DNA from 2 places in the Streptococcus gallolyticus subsp. gallolyticus DSM 16831 genome. Region 2 is predicted to be linked to the other one. Evidence: predicted binding sites of a transcription regulator. Region 2 holds the regulator's gene; the other holds the start of a gene.
The links. The regulator HrcA, encoded in region 2, represses chaperone genes, less so after heat shock. The targets are predictions, from matches to a motif close to TTAGCACTCNNNNNNNNNGAGTGCTAA.
Positions count from the first base shown of each region.

Region 1 (6,216 bases), 210 kb from region 2:
GACAAATGAACGCAATTCCGAAGTTCAAGTTGAAGAAGCAAAAGAAGCGTTTGCTAAGGCAGGTATCGAGGTCATTACCAAAGGTATCTCATCAACGAATGATGTCCAAGATACCGCTAAAAGCCTGATGAGCCAGACAGAAGTTCTATTTATCCCAACGGATAATATGATTGTTAGTGCTATCTCGCTCATTACAGAATTATCGAAAGAAACAAAAATTCCAGTTGTCGGTGGTTCAGCAGATGTTGTGGAACAAGGTGTCCTCTTTACGTACGGTGCTAATTACGAAGCCCTTGGTCGTCAAACGGCAAAATTAGCCATTCGTATCCTTGAAGGTGAAGATGTTAGTGATGTTGCTGCGGAATATCCAGAGACACTAAACGTCGTTACCAATGATGAAATGGCTGAGACTTTAGGAATTGATTTAAGTAGTATTGAGAACGACACGACAGAATCGTCTTCTGATACGACCGAAACAAGCACATCAGCAAGCTCAAGCACAACGAAAACAAGTTCATCAAGCACGTCAACACAAACGTCAGATTCATCAAGTACGAACGGTTGGCTTGATATTGTTTTATCGGCAATTTCACAAGGTCTTTTGTGGTCAATCATGGCAATTGGTGTCTTTATTACTTTCCGTATTTTAGATATTGCTGACCTTTCTGCCGAAGGCTCATTCCCACTCGGGGCAGCTTCAACAGCGATTATGATTGTCAATGGCATTAATCCATTAATTGCTACTATTGGTGGTTTTGTGGCAGGAATGATTGCTGGTGCGGTGTCTGGTTTCATGCACACCAAGATGAAAATTCCAGCTCTGTTAACAGGGATTATTACTCTTACGGCACTTTATTCTATCAATCTTTTGGTGCTAGGTAGTGCCAATGTTTCGTTAGCAGGTCAAGAAACACTCGTGACCTTAATGACGTCAGCACTTAACTTGTCGAAACTATATGCTGTGATTTTGATTGGTGTTATCTTTGTCGCATTAGTCATTATCTTGCTGGTGGTTCTGTTAAATACGCAAGTCGGTCTCGCGCTTCGTGCAACAGGTGATAATATTGCTATGGGTGAAGCTAATGGTATTAAGGTTGACCGCATGAAGATTTTGGGTTACATGATTTCAAATGGTTTGATTGCCCTTGCTGGTTCACTTTTGGCGCAAAATAATGGCTACGCGGATATGAATATGGGAACAGGTACGATTGTTAATGGTTTGGCATCTATTATCTTTGCTGAAGTTATCGTGAAATACTTGCCACTTGGCAAACGTCTCTGGTCAATTGTCCTTGGTTCAATCTTATATCGTCTGGTGCTTGTTATCATTCTAGCCATGAATGTCGATGCGCAAATGCTCAAATTAGCGTCAGCGATTCTGCTTGCCTTGATTCTCTATGTTCCAGAAATTCGCAACAAACTTCATATCAAACCCTCAAAAACATTAACTCCAGGAGGTGAAGATTAATGGCACTTTTAACATTATCAAATATTCATAAAACCTTTGAAAAAGGAACTGTTAACGAAAATCACGTTTTGCGTGGCTTAGATTTAGACATTGAACAAGGTGATTTCATCTCTGTCATTGGAGGAAATGGTGCTGGGAAATCAACACTTATGAATTCCATTGCTGGCGTCGTTGACATTGACGAAGGAGACATTCTTCTGGAAGGAGAATCTATTCGTAAAGCTTCTGTTGCCGCACGTTCAAAAGATATTAGCCGTGTATTCCAAGACCCACGAATGGGAACAGCAACCAATTTAACGATTGAAGAAAATATGGCGATTGCTTACCGTCGTGGTAAAAAGCGCAGCTTCTTCAAAAAATCTGTCACCGAACAAGAACGTGAATTGTTCAAAGAAACATTGACAGAGCTTGGTTTAGGACTGGAAAACCGTATGAAAACAGATGCGGCTTTCTTATCAGGAGGGCAACGTCAAGCACTAACGCTTGCCATGGCAACCTTGGTGCGCCCCAAAATTCTTCTCTTAGATGAACACACAGCAGCCCTTGACCCAAAAACAAGTGACATGGTTATGCATTTAACGAAAAAAATCGTTGAAGAACAAGAGCTAACAACTTTAATGATTACCCATAATATGGAACACGCTATCGAGTATGGTAACCGTCTTATCATGCTTTATCATGGCAAAATCGTGGTTGACGTTCGCGGTGATGAAAAGAAAAACCTCACCGTTGCTCAACTCATGGACCTCTTCCACAAAAATAGCGGTCAAGCCCTAAACGACGACGCCCTAGTGCTGGGGTGATATAGATTAACTGAGCAAAATTGCTTCCACTATAGGAACGATTTCAGCTCAGTTTTCTTTTTTTGAGAATTAGTGTTTTTTTCTTGACTATTTCTGACCAAGTGTTAGAATAGATTTTGTAGGAATTAGCACTCGATGTATTAGAGTGCTAAAAAAGAATTTAGCTCTGCTATTTTCAAACAAAAATTAAGAGATAATTGGAGGCAAAAGCATGTTAAAACCATTAGGTGACCGTGTGGTCTTGAAAGTTGAAGAAGAAAAAGAGCAAACAGTTGGTGGTTTTGTCCTTGCTGGCGCAAGCAAAGAAAGAACTCAAGTAGCAACTGTTGTAGCAATCGGTGACGGTGCTCGTACCTTGACAGGTGAACTGGTAGCGCCAAGTGTTGCAGCAGGTGATAAAGTTATTATTGAAAATGGTGTTGGAATTGAAGTCAAAGACGACGATAACACAGTAACTATCGTTCGTGAAGCAGATATTTTGGCTATTCTAGCATAAGAGAGATTGTGCTATAAACGTTTATTTAGAAAATTTATCAATAGAAATAAAATAGAGGAAACTAATCATGGCAAAAGATATTAAATTTTCAGCAGATGCACGTGCAAGCATGATGCGTGGTGTGGATATTTTGGCAGATACCGTTAAAGTAACCTTAGGCCCTAAAGGTCGTAATGTGGTTCTTGAAAAATCATTTGGTTCACCACTTATCACAAATGATGGTGTGACAATCGCCAAAGAAATCGAATTAGAAGACCATTTTGAAAATATGGGAGCTAAACTTGTATCAGAAGTTGCTTCAAAAACAAACGACATCGCTGGTGACGGTACGACAACTGCCACAGTATTGACACAAGCTATCGTTCGTGAAGGTCTTAAAAACGTTACTGCGGGCGCAAACCCAATTGGTATCCGTCGTGGTATCGAATCAGCTGTCGCTGTTGCAGTTGACGAATTAAAAGCCATTGCTCAACCAGTTGCTAATAAAGAAGCGATTGCTCAAGTCGCTGCGGTTTCATCACGTTCTGAAAAAGTTGGTGAATACATTTCAGAAGCTATGGAAAAAGTTGGCAACGACGGTGTTATCACTATCGAAGAATCACGTGGTATGGAAACAGAACTTGACGTTGTTGAAGGTATGCAATTTGACCGTGGTTACCTTTCACAATACATGGTTACTGACAATGAAAAAATGGTTGCTGACCTTGAAAATCCATACATCTTGATTACAGATAAGAAAATCTCAAACATTCAAGACATTTTGCCACTTCTTGAAGAAGTGCTTAAAACTAGTCGTCCACTTCTTATTATTGCTGATGATGTTGACGGTGAAGCTCTTCCAACACTTGTGCTTAACAAAATTCGTGGTACTTTCAACGTTGTAGCTGTTAAGGCTCCTGGATTTGGTGACCGTCGTAAAGCAATGCTTGAAGATATTGCCGTTTTAACTGGTGGTACTGTCATCACAGAAGACCTTGGTCTTGATTTGAAAGATGCCAACATGACAGCTCTTGGACAAGCTGCTAAAGTAACTGTTGATAAAGATAGTACAGTTATTGTTGAAGGAGCTGGTGAGGCTTCAGCTATCGCTAATCGTGTCAATGTGATTAAATCACAACTCGAAGCAACAACATCAGAATTTGATCGTGAAAAATTACAAGAACGTTTAGCTAAATTAGCTGGTGGAGTAGCTGTTATCAAAGTTGGTGCAGCGACAGAAACAGAATTGAAAGAAATGAAATTGCGTATTGAAGATGCGCTTAATGCCACACGCGCTGCCGTTGAAGAAGGTATTGTTGCAGGTGGTGGTACAGCACTTGTCAATGTCATTTCAAAAGTTGCTGAACTTGAACTTGACGGTGATGAAGCAACAGGTCGTAACATTGTTCTTCGTGCTCTTGAAGAACCGGTTCGTCAAATTGCATTCAATGCTGGTTACGAAGGTTCAGTTATCATCGAACACTTGAAAAACTCAGAAGTTGGTACAGGATTTAACGCTGCCAACGGTGAATGGGTAAACATGGTTGAAGCAGGTATCATTGACCCTGTTAAAGTAACACGTTCAGCCCTTCAAAATGCCGCGTCAGTTGCAAGTCTTATTTTGACAACTGAAGCCGTTGTGGCTAATCATCCAGAACCAGCTGCACCAGCGCCAGCAGCTCCAGGTATGGACCCATCAATGATGGGTGGCTTCTAAGCTAGATAAATGATTATTAAAAATAACGAAAACTCCTCAAATTCTGAGGAGTTTTCATTTGCCTTGAAAGCAATGTCTTTATTTAAGAGTTTTATAACAAAATTTGATATAATAAGAAAAAGTATAGATAACGTGGAAAAGAGCTAGCGCTCATTGTTATGGAGAAAAATGATATTGAACGAAAAAGAATTAATGAATTTAGGTGAACTTTATCGGGAACTCAGAGTGGCGCGTGGGCTAAAATTAAAAGATGTGGCACGTGGCAATTTGTCTCTTTCACAATTATCAAAATTTGAAAATGGGCAAACAATGTTAGCAGCTGATAAATTGTTAGTAGCTATTTCTGGGATTCACATGAGTTTCGCCGAGTTCGGGCACGCTTTAAATCATTATCAAGAAAGCCCCTTTTTTGCTGTTGGTAAACAGATTGCAAAATTACAGTTAAAGGGTGATGTTGAAGGATTAAAACAATTGCTGAACACTTTGGAAGATACGGAAACATTTGACACCTATAACCGACTAAATAGGATAGATGTCGCTAGCGCTATTCATTCACTAGACCCAAATTATGAAATCGCCGATGAGGACAAGAAGTTTTTGACAGACTATCTTTATGGTATAGAAGAATGGACGGAGTATGAACTGTACATTTTTGGAAATACAATGGCTATTTTGTCAGATGCAGATTTGATTTTCTTAGGGAAAGCTTTTGCAGAACGTGATAAGTTTTATTTATCATTGCCGCAGCATAAAAAAACAGCAGAGCTAACCTTTTTAAATATTATCTTTGCGCTAATTGACCGCGAAGAGTTTTATTACACCACTTTTTTTATTGATAAACTGGAAAAATTATTAAATTATCAAGATATGTTTGCGATTGTTGTTTTAAATTTCTTAAGGCAAATTCTAGCTTATTTAAAAGGTGAAATAACAACGACCGAACCAATGGAAGAATATATTGAAATGGTAGAAAAACTAGGTAACCCTACAACTGCTTTGGTGTTAAGAGAACGGTTAGAAGAATTTTGCCTAAAAGACAAGAAAAGAGCAGATAAACAACCACCGCTAACCTAATAGTGGATAATTGTTATCTACTCTCCGTGTTCGGAAATAGTTGGCACTAATTAAAATGGCCAAATTCTAAAAGTTAGAAGAACAGCTGCTACAGCAATCAATTTTTTGAGCATAACATTACCTCCCTTTTCTATCCATTATAGAATAAATTAAGAAAAAAAGCTAAAATTCTCAAATATGAAAAAAATATTTTTAAATTTTCATATTTGCGAATTTTTAATATCGGCAGTTTTCTATGTTATATTATATCCATAAGTATTTTGATTTTGGGAGCATACTCGAAAACCAAGATATTGTTCTAAGGGAATTGGACCTTCCTAGGAGAAAATTAGCAGAATTGCTAAATAAGACTTGAACAATGACCAGTTCAAGTTAACAAGTCATACCTTTTTCAATTGAGTGACACCGTCTGTAGTATTCGTAGTAGTATTATTTACTCAATTACAAATTAGTATATCCATGAGGTATGACAACATTAAGAACGGTTTATAAGGTTTGTTTTAGACATGATTGTTCACATATAAAATCACTGATAGCTAACCTAGACATCCTCGTAGACCTTATATTTATTTGACACCGTATTTTCGGTTGGGGGCAGCTGAAAATATGTTGGTGCAGCTTGATGACTGATTACCTTCTGAAAAGACTGATAAGCTACACTAAAAAACTTAAAGAAAAA
Region 1 covers NZ_CP018822.1:131,158-137,373, forward strand. Annotated here, with positions in the region: gene BTR42_RS00855 (ABC transporter substrate binding protein) at 1-1,468, shown strand, start outside; gene BTR42_RS00860 (ABC transporter ATP-binding protein) at 1,468-2,271, shown strand; gene groES (co-chaperone GroES) at 2,483-2,767, shown strand; gene groL (chaperonin GroEL) at 2,835-4,463, shown strand; gene BTR42_RS00875 (helix-turn-helix domain-containing protein) at 4,632-5,537, shown strand.
Region 1: the regulator HrcA is predicted to act here: its motif matches at 2,397-2,423, upstream of groES (co-chaperone GroES).

Region 2 (6,216 bases):
GAGATGAATCCTGATTTAACGCAAATTGATAATATCTATGTGGATTCACGTATTGCTGATAATGTTCGAAACTTTTTGGCAGCAGCGCAAGCTATTGATAGCAGTGAACATTTGATTTCTGGCTACCGAAGTGTGGCTTATCAAGAAGAATTATTTAATTCCTATGTGTCACAAGAAATGGCAGCTGATCCAAGTTTAACGCAAGAAGCGGCGGAGGATTTGGTTAAGACGTATTCACAGCCTGCTGGTGCTAGTGAACATCAGACTGGACTTGCTATTGATATGAGTACGGTAAATTCTTTGAATGAGAGTGATGCTGATGTTGTTGCGCAGGTCGCAGCTATTGCTCCTGAATATGGTTTTGTCCTACGTTTTCCTGAAGGTAAGAGTGATTCAACGGGAGTCGATTACGAAGATTGGCATTTCCGCTATGTTGGTGTTGAATCTGCTAAATACATGACAGAAAACAACTTAACCTTAGAAGAATATGTGGCTTTGTTGAAGGAGAATAATCGATGAAATCTCGTTTTTCTCTGAAACAATTTTTGACTTTTGTTTTTATCTTTTTTGTTGGAATTCTTTTGCTTTGCTTGCACCATGCAACGCCAAGTGCTACGAAGAAGCAGAGTGTTTCTTATACGCAAACAGAGTTTATTGAAGAAATTGCTCCGACGATTCAAAAAGTAGCAGCGTCATATGGCGTACGTCCTTCGATTATCATTGCTCAAGCTGTTTTGGAATCAAATTATGGGACGAATTTATTGGCAGTAAAATATCATAATTTATTTGCGGTGCAGGCACAGGATGGTCAAACGGCGATAGAATTAACTTATAAGAGTTATTTTGTTAATGAGTGGCAGACTGAGACAGGTCGCTTTGCGGTTTATAAATCTTGGACGGCTGCTATTTATGATTATTTTGATTTATTACAATCTGGCAAATTAAGTGATGGAGCGTATGATATTTTAGTGTCTAATATGGGTTATAAAAAAACAGCACAATCGTTGCAGGATATGGGATTCAGTACAGACCCTGACTATGCTACGAAATTGATTGCTATTATTGAAAAAAACAACTTAACAGCGTATGATAAATAGAAAAATTAGCACTCTACTAAAAAGAGTGCTAATTTTTTGAGTTTTTCTCTTGACACTCGTTTTTAAAGGAGTATAATAAAATCATGAATTAGCAGTCGAGGTATATGAGTGCTAAATGTAGAAAGGAGCGAGGTTATGATTACCCAACGTCAAAGTGATATTTTGAATTTGATTGTCGAATTATTTACACAGACGCATGAACCTGTCGGCTCTAAGACTTTACAGGCAACCATTGACTCGAGTAGTGCAACGATTCGTAACGATATGGCGAAGCTAGAAAAGTTGGGCTTACTTGAAAAGGCTCATACGTCAAGTGGGCGAATGCCAAGTGCTGCTGGTTTTAAGTATTTTGTTGAGCATTCATTGAGTCTTGACAGTATCGATGAACGTGATATTTATCAGGTCATCAAAGCTTTTGATTTTGAAGCTTTTAAGCTTGATGATATTCTACAAAAAGCAAGTCAGGTTTTGGCTGATATGACTGGTTACACGTCGGTGATTTTGGATGTTGAGCCAGCTCGTCAAAAACTTACAGCTTTCGATATTGTTCAATTATCGAGTCATGATGCTCTAGCTGTTTTAACCTTGGATGAATCCAAACCTGCGACAATTCAATTTGCCATTCCTAAAAACTTCATGTTGAAAGATTTGGTAACTTTGAAAGAAATCGTCGATGAGCGTTTGCTTGGACGAACGGTGATGGATATTCATTATAAGTTACGAACAGAGATTCCGCAGATTTTGCAAAAATATTTTACCGTGACAGACAATGTGTTAGATTTGTTCGACTATATTTTCGCAGAATTGTTTAAAGAATTGGTTTTTGTAGCTGGTAAGGTTAATTCGCTTGATTATGCTAATCTGGAAACATATCGTTTCTTAGATAATGACCAAAGGGTCGCGGTTGCTCTTCGCTCTTCAATGAAAGAAGATGAGATTGCGACTGTTCAGGTTGCAGATAGTCAAGAAGCAGCGCTAGCTAATGTGACTGTTTTGACACATAAGTTTCTGATTCCTTATCGTGGATTTGGGCTTCTTAGCTTGATTGGTCCGATTGATATGGATTATCGCAGAAGTGTTAGCTTGGTAAATGTTATCGGGCGTGTTTTGGCGATGAAACTTGGTGATTATTATCGCTACCTCAATAGTAATCATTACGAGGTCAACTAAGTTTAGTAATTAAATTGATAAAAAAGATAAGGGAGGGACACAGTGTCAGAAGAAACTAAAAACGAAGAACTTCAAGAAGAAGTTGAAGCCACTGATGTTGTGACTGAAGAAAAAGTAGAAGAGCAGCCTCAAGAAGATGCTCAAAATGAAGAATTGCAAAAAGCACTTGAGCGTGCGGAAGATTTTGAAAATAAATACCTTCGTGCTCATGCTGAAATGCAAAACATTCAACGTCGCGCTAATGAAGAACGTCAGCAATTGCAAAAATACCGTTCACAAGATTTAGCCAAAGCAATTTTACCAAGTTTGGATAATTTGGAAAGAGCACTTGCTGTTGAAGGATTGACAGATGATGTGAAAAAAGGTCTTGAAATGACACGTGACAGCTTGATTCGTGCGCTTAACGAAGAAGGTGTTGAAGAAGTGGTTGTTGAAAACTTTGACCACAACTTGCATATGGCAGTTCAAACTCTTCCAGCTGATGAAGAACATCCTGCAGATAGCATTGCTCAAGTGCTTCAAAAGGGTTACAAACTTCACGAACGTCTATTGCGTCCAGCTATGGTTGTTGTTTACAGCTAATCGTTAGCAAAGACTTGACCGCAATGTCATAAAACTATAACTGAAAGAAAAAAAGATAAATCATAAAAAAGAGGGATAAAATATGTCTAAAATTATTGGTATTGACTTAGGTACAACAAACTCAGCCGTTGCAGTTCTTGAAGGAACTGAATCAAAAATTATTGCAAACCCAGAAGGTAACCGTACAACTCCTTCAGTTGTTTCATTCAAAAACGGTGAAATCATCGTTGGTGACGCTGCTAAACGTCAAGCAGTAACTAATCCAGATACAGTTATTTCTATCAAATCTAAAATGGGTACTTCTGAAAAAGTATCTGCAAATGGTAAAGAATACACTCCACAAGAAATTTCAGCAATGATTCTTCAATACCTTAAAGGTTATGCTGAAGATTACCTTGGTGAAAAAGTAACAAAAGCTGTTATCACAGTTCCTGCATACTTCAACGATGCTCAACGTCAAGCAACAAAAGATGCTGGTAAAATCGCTGGTCTTGAAGTAGAACGTATCGTTAACGAACCAACTGCAGCCGCTCTTGCATACGGTCTTGATAAAACTGATAAAGATGAAAAAATCTTAGTATTTGACCTTGGTGGTGGTACATTTGACGTTTCTATTCTTGAACTTGGTGACGGTGTCTTTGACGTACTTGCAACAGCAGGTGATAACAAACTTGGTGGTGACGACTTCGACCAAAAAATTATTGATTGGTTAGTTGCTGACTTCAAGAACGAAAATGGCGTAGACCTTAGCCAAGATAAAATGGCTCTTCAACGTTTGAAAGATGCTGCTGAAAAAGCTAAAAAAGACCTTTCAGGTGTGACTCAAACACAAATCTCACTTCCATTCATCACTGCTGGAGCTGCTGGACCTCTTCACTTGGAAACAAGCCTTACTCGTGCTAAATTTGATGATTTGACTCGTGACCTTGTTGAACGTACTAAAACTCCAGTTCGTCAAGCTTTGTCAGATGCTGGTCTTTCAATCTCTGAAATTGATGAAGTTATCCTTGTTGGTGGTTCAACACGTATTCCTGCCGTTGTCGAAGCTGTTAAAGCTGAAACTGGTAAAGAACCAAACAAATCTGTTAACCCTGACGAAGTAGTTGCTATGGGTGCTGCTATCCAAGGTGGTGTTATCACTGGTGATGTTAAAGATGTCGTTCTTCTTGACGTTACTCCGTTGTCACTTGGTATTGAAACTATGGGTGGTGTATTTACAAAACTTATTGACCGTAACACAACTATCCCAACATCTAAATCACAAGTGTTCTCAACAGCTGCTGATAACCAACCAGCCGTAGATATCCACGTTCTTCAAGGTGAACGTCCAATGGCTGCTGATAATAAAACTCTTGGTCGTTTCCAATTGACTGATATTCCAGCTGCACCTCGTGGTATCCCTCAAATCGAAGTAACATTTGATATTGACAAAAACGGTATCGTGTCTGTTAAAGCTAAAGACCTTGGTACTCAAAAAGAACAACACATCGTTATTCAATCTAATTCTGGTTTGACTGATGAAGAAATTGAAAAAATGATGAAAGATGCAGAAGCTAACGCAGAAGCTGATGCTAAACGTAAAGAAGAAGTTGACCTTCGTAACGAAGTTGATCAAGCTATCTTTGCAACAGAAAAAACAATCAAAGAAACTGAAGGCAAAGGCTTTGATACAGAACGTGATGCTGCTCAATCTGCTCTTGATGAATTGAAAGCTGCTCAAGAAGCTAACAATCTTGAAGATATGAAAGCTAAACTTGAAGCTCTTAACGAAAAAGCTCAAGCTCTTGCTGTGAAATTGTACGAACAAGCTGCAGCTGCACAACAAGCCCAAGCAGGTGCTGAAAGTGCACAATCAACTGATTCATCAAACAATGGTGATGACGTTGTTGACGGTGAGTTTACTGAAAAATAATTCATCAATGATTATCAAGAATATATTTGACTGTTCTTATTTTAGTAAGTTTAGTGTGAATTTTTCTTGGTAAATTATAAAATTCAGAGGTTGCGAAAATATCAACCTCTGTTTTTGGATAAATAGAGAAATCATAGAATTATTTTTAATAACCTTTTTAATGATAAAGAAAGGAAAGTGTTCAGAAATGAACACGGGCTACGGACTGTGCCAAAAAGATAGATTTTCCTAGGACGTAAACGTCCGTTGTCAAGTCTTCTATTTTGGCTTTGTCCGCTTAACGCCCTTTGTATCTTAATTATGAACAATACAGAATTTTACGATCGTTTGGGTGTTTCTAAAGACGCTTCGCAAGATGAGATTAAAAAAGCTTATCGAAAAATGTCGAAGAAGTACCACCCAGATATTAACAAAGAACCTGGTGCTGAAGAAAAGTACAAAGAAGTTCAAGAGGCTTATGAAACGCTAGGTGATGAGCAAAAACGTGCCGCTTATGACCAATATGGTGCTGCGGGAGCTAATGGCGGCTTCGGTGGCGGAGCTGGTGGATTTGGCGGTTTCGATGGTGGTGCTGGCTTTGGTGGTTTCGAAGATATCTTCTCAAGCTTCTTTGGTGGCGGTGGAGGCATGCGTAATCCAAATGCGCCACGTCAAGGTGATGATCTTCAATACCGTGTGAATTTGAGTTTTGAAGAAGCCGTTTTTGGTGTAGAAAAAGAAGTGGCTTATAACCGTGAATCAACTTGTTCAACATGTTCTGGTACAGGTGCTAAACCTGGAACTAGCCCTGTAACATGTAGTCGTTGTCATGGTTCAGGAGTTATTAATGTTGATACACAAACACCTCTTGGTATGATGCGTCGTCAAGTAACTTGTGATGTCTGCCATGGTACAGGTAAAGAAATCAAAGACCCTTGTCATACTTGTCATGGTACTGGTCATGAAAAGAAAACTCATAAAGTATCTGTTAAGATTCCAGCAGGTGTTGAAACCGGTCAACAAATTCGCTTGCAAGGTCAAGGTGAAGCAGGCTTTAACGGCGGACCTTATGGTGACCTCTTCGTTATTATCAATGTTTTACCAAGTAAGCAATTTGAACGTAATGGCTCAACCATTTACTACAACATGAATATTAGCTTTGTTCAAGCAGCTCTTGGTGATACTGTCGAAGTGCCAACGGTGCATGGTGATGTTGAAATGACAATCCCAGCTGGAACACAAACTGGTAAGACATTCCGCCTTAAAGGTAAAGGTGCTCCGAAATTGCGTGGTGGAGGTCAAGGAGACCAACATGTAACCGTCAATATCGTAACACCAACCAAACTTAATGATGCTCAAGTCGAAGCGCTTAAAAACTTCGCAGCAGCAGGTGGTGACAAAGTTGTTAATCCTAAGAAAAAAGGATTCTTTAACAAAATGAAAGACGCCTTTGACGGTGAATAAACTCTCACAGAG
Region 2 covers NZ_CP018822.1:342,980-349,195, forward strand. Annotated here, with positions in the region: gene BTR42_RS01970 (M15 family metallopeptidase) at 1-519, shown strand, start outside; gene BTR42_RS01975 (glycoside hydrolase family 73 protein) at 516-1,097, shown strand; gene hrcA (heat-inducible transcriptional repressor HrcA) at 1,233-2,267, shown strand; gene grpE (nucleotide exchange factor GrpE) at 2,310-2,849, shown strand; gene dnaK (molecular chaperone DnaK) at 2,932-4,761, shown strand; gene dnaJ (molecular chaperone DnaJ) at 5,062-6,204, shown strand.